Regions from separate parts of the Stappia sp. genome, predicted to be linked through region 2. Evidence: predicted binding sites of a transcription regulator. Region 2 holds the regulator's gene; the other holds the start of a gene.
What was found. Region 2 encodes HrcA, which represses chaperone genes, less so after heat shock. Its sites were predicted from a motif close to GTTAGCACTCNCNNNNNGNGAGTGCTAAC; they were not measured.
Positions count from the first base shown of each region.

Region 1: groES (co-chaperone GroES) is a predicted target of HrcA. The motif match lies at 1,875-1,903, and genes of this name have one in related genera.

Region 1 covers NZ_CP157793.1:320,391-323,800, reverse strand. Annotated here, with positions in the region: gene ABL312_RS01455 (hypothetical protein) at 1-2, shown strand, start outside; gene ABL312_RS01450 (TadE/TadG family type IV pilus assembly protein) at 88-1,710, opposite strand; gene groES (co-chaperone GroES) at 1,986-2,273, shown strand; gene groL (chaperonin GroEL) at 2,401-3,410, shown strand, end outside.
Region 2 covers NZ_CP157793.1:4,103,774-4,107,183, forward strand. Annotated here, with positions in the region: gene rdgB (RdgB/HAM1 family non-canonical purine NTP pyrophosphatase) at 1-410, opposite strand, end outside; gene rph (ribonuclease PH) at 434-1,147, opposite strand; gene hrcA (heat-inducible transcriptional repressor HrcA) at 1,360-2,427, shown strand; gene ABL312_RS18390 (molybdopterin-synthase adenylyltransferase MoeB) at 2,498-3,304, shown strand; gene ABL312_RS18395 (SprT family zinc-dependent metalloprotease) at 3,309-3,410, shown strand, end outside.

The DNA.
Region 1 (3,410 bases), 890 kb from region 2:
GAGGCCGCGCGGCGAGACGTCGCCGGATGAGAGCCGCCATTCAGGCCCACCATTCAGGGCCGGCGTTGCCGGGACCGCGCGTGGCGATCACTTCGACAGCCGCAGCTTGCTGATTTCCTCGGCGAAGCGCTCGAAGGCATCGACCAGATCGGAGTTCGAGCGCGCGTCGATGGCCATGTTCGGGCTGCTGGCGCAGCGGCGCATCATCTCCCGCGTGTCCGGATCGTTGATCTGGAAGGCCACCGTATAAACCGAAATGCCGTCCTTCTTGGCGTTTTCGCAGGCGAGCGCGGTGCGCTGGTCCATCGCGTTCTCGATCTCCCAGGTGTCGTCGACGCCGTTGCCCATGCGCTCCTCGGTGCCATACCCATAGGCCCCGATGCTGGTGCGGTTGAACGAGTTCTGCCCCTGGTAGAAATTCTCACCGTCGGAGAGAACGATCATGATGCGGACGTGTTCGTCGTCGGAATTCGGCCGCACGACGCGCCCGCTCGTGAAAGGCGGGGTCGGCGACAGCATCCGCCAGCCCCACATCACGCCCTGGTGGATGTTGGTGCTGCCGTTCGCCTGCATCCGCTTCAGGTCGTTGAGGATCGCGTTCTTGTTGATCGTGAGGTCGGTCACCGGGCGGGTGCGGCAGTTGTAGTTCGGTCCCTTCGTGTAGCTGTTGCCGAAGGACCTGTTCTGATTGCGGTACTTGCACATGCGCTCCTGCGCATATTCCCAGAGCGGCAGGCCGAGCTTGCGGGCCTCCTGCCAGATGTTCTTGTCGCAGCCGCCGGAATAGTCGCGGATGTAATCGTTCTGGTGGCGATCCCAGCCGCGGGTGAACTGGCCGTCCGGCTCGTCGGGCGCAAACATCGGCACGAAGAGGGTGGCCGGCTTGCGCCGGTCGGGCACCTCGTCGGTCACGTCATAGGGAACGGGGCGGGATTCCACGCAGCCGAGCCACGGCGTGCGGTTGAGCTGCTTGAACAGGGTGAAGCGGCTCGGCCTGCCGTTGTAGAAGTACTGGCTCTCGAATTCGTCCGGGTCCGGCGTGCCGTCGGCCCGGGTCTCGAAATTGATCCAGTGGATGGGCGACAGTCCCTCGCGATCCATCCAGGGTTCGTTCTCCTTGTCACCGCCGATGTTGACGAAGGAGGTGAAGGGCACCAGGCCGATCTTGACCCGGTCCTTCTTGTCGCCGTTGTCGTTGAGCGCGAACAGCGTCTCGGCGAAGTCCTCGGAGGCGGTCTTGAGCGTCCTGAGCTTGCTGCCGCCCATCGAGCCGGAATTGTCGAGCACCATCACGACATCGAAGGTGCTCTTGCCGATCACCGTCTGGGACTGCACGCCGACGTCGAGCGTTTCCTTGCCCAGCACCCCGCCGAACATGGTGCCGACGCCCTGCGTCGCCTTGACCGTCACCGTGCCCTTTGACACCGAGACGTCGAGATCGACGTCGCCGCCCTTGTAGATCGCCCCGAAATAGGCTTCCGCATTGGCCTTGACCTTGGCCTCCGACAGTCCGTCGCTGTCGTAATTGGCGGCCAGCGCCGTCGCGTCCACCGCCGCCTGGAGGCTGGACTTGACGTTGTGCGCGCGCAGGAAATCGACGCCCGCGCCGATGATCAGCACCACCAGCCCCGCGACGATGGCAAAGATCACCACGATGCCGCCGCGCCGGTCGCGCCAGAACTGCCGAAAGGGATTGCGCACTTTTGTCATGCGCAAAGGATACGAGGGACCTCTTACGAAGAGGTTGACCGACGCATGCGCATTGCGAATGCGCGGCGCCCTTCGCGCCGCGGCAGGCGCAGTTTGCCGAGGTCGAAAAATCTCGCGCGAAGATCATTGACAGCGATTTGGGCGCATCCTACATCAGGCGCGCTGTTAGCACTCTCATTCAAGGAGTGCCAACGTGGTCTGCGTTCGCTCCCGCACGGCGCGTGTCCGGCGGGCAGGAGGAGTACCACGCTGGCCAGAAAAGGAAAGAGCACGACATGAAGTTCCGCCCTTTGCATGATCGCGTCGTGGTCCGCCGCGTCGAGTCCGAGGAAAAGACCGCCGGTGGCATCATCATCCCCGACACCGCCAAGGAAAAGCCGCAGGAAGGCGAAGTCGTCGCCGTCGGCCCCGGCGCGCGCAAGGACAACGGCGAGCTGATCACCCTCGACGTCAAGTCCGGCGACCGCGTGCTGTTTGGCAAGTGGTCCGGCACCGAGGTCAAGATCGACGGTGAAGACCTTCTGATCATGAAGGAAAGCGACATCATGGGCGTGGTGGGCTAAGCCGCACCCCGTCTTTCCCCCGCCCGGGCGCGACACCGCGCCGCCCGGCGCCCGCAGGGCGCCGCAGCACGCGGCAAGCGTCGTTTCGCGCCGGACGGATCCCAGACTTATCAGGAGAGTAACGAAAATGGCTGCCAAGGAAGTCAAGTTTTCCGCCGATGCCCGCGAGCGCATGCTCAAGGGCGTCGACACGCTCGCCAACGCGGTGAAGGTCACGCTCGGCCCGAAGGGTCGCAACGTCGTGCTCGACAAGGCCTTCGGTGCCCCGCGCATCACCAAGGACGGCGTGTCGGTCGCCAAGGAAATCGAGCTTGAGGACAAGTTCGAGAACATGGGCGCGCAGATGGTGCGCGAAGTCGCCTCCAAGACGAACGACGTCGCGGGCGACGGCACCACCACCGCGACCGTGCTGGCCCAGGCGATCGTCAAGGAAGGCGCCAAGGCCGTGGCCGCCGGCATGAACCCGATGGACCTGAAGCGCGGCGTCGATCTCGCCGCCCAGGCCGCGGTGAAGGATCTGGAGGCCCGCTCCAAGACCATCACCACCTCCGACGAGGTTGCCCAGGTCGGCACCATCTCGGCCAACGGCGACAAGCAGGTCGGCGACGACATCGCCAAGGCGATGCAGAAGGTCGGCAACGAGGGTGTGATCACCGTCGAGGAAGCCAAGTCGCTCGAGACCGAGCTCGAGGTCGTCGAGGGCATGCAGTTCGACCGCGGTTACCTGTCGCCGTACTTCGTGACCAACGCCGAGAAGATGATCGCGGATCTGGAGAAGCCCTACATTCTCCTGCACGAGAAGAAGCTCTCCAACCTGCAGGCCATGCTGCCGATCCTGGAGTCGGTCGTGCAGTCCAGCCGTCCGCTGCTCATCATCGCCGAGGACGTCGAGGGCGAGGCGCTCGCCACCCTCGTGGTCAACAAGCTGCGTGGCGGCCTGAAGATCGCCGCCGTCAAGGCTCCGGGCTTCGGTGACCGCCGCAAGGCCATGCTCGAGGACATCGCCGTCCTGACCGGCGGCACGGTGATTTCCGAGGATCTCGGCATCAAGCTCGAGAACGTGACGCTCGACATGCTCGGCACCGCCGAGAAGGTCGAGATCACCAAGGAGACCACGACCATCGTCGATGGCGCCGG
Region 2 (3,410 bases):
GCGAGACACAGCACGGCGACGAAGGAGGCGCGCGCGCCCTCGGCCTGCGCGACGCCGGCGGCCGAGAGCTTCTCCGCCACCGTGCGCATGGCCATGGCGAAGTCCTTGTCCGGCCCGGCCCAGCGCGCGGAATAGATGCCCGGCGCGCCGTCGAGCGCGGCCACACAGAAGCCGCTGTCGTCGGCGAGCGCCGGCAGACCGGCGGCCTCAGCCGCCGCGCGGGCCTTCAACTCGGCATTGGCCTCGAAGGTCGTGCCGGTTTCCTCCGGTTCAGGCAGGTCGAGCGCACCGGCCGAGACGACGTCGAAGCCGAAGGGGGCCATCAACTCGTCGAACTCGCGCAGCTTGCCCGCATTGTGGCTGGCCAGAACGATGCGCCCGGGGGCGAGACGGCGGGATGCGGTGGTCATGCGTGCCTCGGGAAAGGGGGTTTTCAGGAAATGGCCATCTTCTGGAAGTCGACGAGGCGCGAGATGCCGGTCTTGGCGAGGGCGAGCAGCGCGGCGAATTCCTCCTCGGTGAAGGGCGTTCCTTCCGCCGTGCCCTGGATCTCGACGATGCCGCCCGTGCCCGTCATCACGAAATTCGCGTCCGTGTCGGCGTCGGAATCCTCGACATAGTCGAGATCGAGCACCGGCGTGCCGGCATAGATGCCGCAGGAAATCGCGGCCACGTGATCCTTCAGCACGTTGGCGCCGACCATGTCGCGCGCGCGCATCCACTCCAGGCAATCCTTGAGCGCCACCCAGGCGCCGGTGATCGCCGCCGTGCGCGTGCCGCCGTCGGCCTGGATCACGTCGCAGTCGACCGAGATCTGCCGCTCGCCGAGTGCGGGCAGATCGACCACGGCGCGCAGCGAGCGCCCGATGAGGCGCTGGATCTCCAGCGTGCGGCCCGACTGCTTGCCGGCCGAGGCCTCGCGGCGCATGCGCTCGCCGGTGGCGCGCGGCAGCATGCCGTATTCCGCCGTCACCCAGCCGCGGTTCTGGCCGCGCAGCCAGGGCGGCACCCGGTCCTCGAGGCTCGCGGTGCACAGCACATGCGTGTCTCCGAACTTCACGAGGCAGGAGCCTTCCGCGTGTTTGGAGACGCCGCGTTCCAGCGTGACGGCGCGCAGCTCGTCGGCCGCACGTTTGGATGGCCGCATGTCGATCCCTTTCCAGACTGCGTTTCTGCCGTTCTTCTAATGCAAAGTCCCGCGCGTTGAAATGGGGGTTCGCGGGCGCGCAACGGGGGACTACGGTCTTGGCGCGATATGTCCTATATCTAGGACACGGCGGAGCGCACGCGCGCCGCCCGACCGCGGTCCCGGCACCGGGACCGGCGAAACGAGACGGAGCTGATGGGGATCGACGAGACGTGACTTTGGGTGTGCCTCCGGTCAGCCTGCACGAGCTGGACCAGCGCTCGCGGGAGATCTTCCGGGCGATCGTGGAAAGCTACCTCGACACCGGCGAGCCGGTCGGGTCGCGCAATCTGTCGCGCCATCCCGGCATCCAGCTGTCCCCGGCCTCGATCCGCAACGTGATGGCGGATCTGGAACATTCCGGCCTGCTCTATGCGCCCCATACCTCCGCCGGCCGGCTGCCGACGGAGGGCGGCCTGCGCTTCTTCGTCGACGCGCTGCTCGAGGTCGGCGACCTGACGCAGGACGAGCGCGCCCAGATCGAGGTGCAGGTCAAGGCGGCGCAGAGCGAGCGCACCAGCGAACAGCTGCTGACCGAGGCGAGCCAGATGCTGTCGGGTCTGTCGCGCGGCGCCGGGGTGGTCTTCACCCACAAGGCCGACGCGCGGCTGCGCCACGTGGAATTCGTCCGTCTGGAGCCGCTCAAGGCGCTGGTCGTGCTGGTCGCCGACGACGGGTCGGTGGAGAACCGGGTCGTCGATCTGCCGCCCGGCCTGCCGCAGTCGGCGCTGGTGGAGGCGTCGAACTATCTCACCAACCTGATTCGAGGCCGCACGCTGGCCGAGGCGCGCCGGGAACTGGAGACCCAGCGCGACCGGCACCAGCAGGAGCTCGACGCGCTGACCGCCAAGCTCGTGGAGGCGGGCATCGCGACCAAGAGCGGGGCGAGCACGGATGTCGGCTCGCTGATCGTGCGTGGCCGTTCCAACCTCCTGTCCGATCTGGAAGCGGAAGAGGATCTGGAGCGCATCCGCCTGCTGTTCGACGATCTGGAAAAGAAGCGCGACCTCATTCAGCTTCTGGCCGCGGCCGAAGGCGGGGAGGGGGTGCGCATCTTCATCGGTTCGGAGAACAAGCTGTTCTCCCTGTCGGGATCCTCCATCGTCGTCTCGCCCTTCCGCGATCAGGACGAGCGCATCATCGGCGTGCTCGGCGTCATCGGCCCGACGCGCCTCAATTACGCGCGCATCATCCCGATGGTGGATTACACCGCCCGCCTCGTCGGTCGCTTGCTGCGCTGACCCTGCGCCGCCCGGTTGCCACCACACGCGCAGGGATGCGACGCTCACGCCCAACACCGCGAAAAGATCCATGACGACCCTCTCCCCCGCCGAACTCGAACGCTACGCCCGCCACATCGTCCTGCAGGACGTGGGCGGTCCCGGGCAGCAGAAACTCAAGGCCGCCCGCGTGCTGGTGATCGGCGCCGGCGGGCTCGGCGCGCCGGTGCTGCAATATCTCGCCGCCGCCGGCGTCGGCACGCTCGGCGTGGTCGACGACGACACCGTGTCCCTGTCGAACCTGCAGCGCCAGGTCATCCACGACACCGACCAGCTCGGTGAACCCAAGGTGGCCAGCGCGGCCGAGGCCATCGCCCGGCTCAATCCGCATGTGAAGGTCGAGCCCTGGGCGGAGCGGCTTTGTCCCGCCAACGCGCTCGCGCTTATCGGCCGCTACGATCTGGTGATCGACGGCTCGGACAATTTCGCGACGCGCTATCTGGTGTCCGATGCCTGTTTCTTCGCCGGCAAACCGCTGGTGACGGGGGCCGTCGGCCGGCTCGACGGATCGCTGACGCTGCTGAAGCCGCATGAGCGCGATTCTGAAGGTACGCCCAACCCGACCTACCGCTGCCTCTTTCCCGAGCGTCCCGCCGACGGGCTGCTGCCGACCTGCGCCGAGGCCGGCGTGCTCGGCGCGCTGACCGGCATGATCGGCACCATGCAGGCGATGGAGGCGATCAAGGAGATCGCCGGCTTCGGCGAGGGGCTCATCGGACGCCTGCTGCTGGTCGATGCCCGCGACATGCGCTTCGAGACGATCCGCTATCGCTGGTCGGCGAAGAACCCGCTCAACGGCACCGCGCCGAAGCGCTTCGAAGATCTCGTGACGGTGTAAGCCCATGTGGCGCAGGCGTGTCGATCCGCTGCCCGAGGCGATCTCGCTGAGCATCGACGGCGCGGAGCATACGATCCGGCTGGTGCGCAACGCCAGGGCCCGGCGC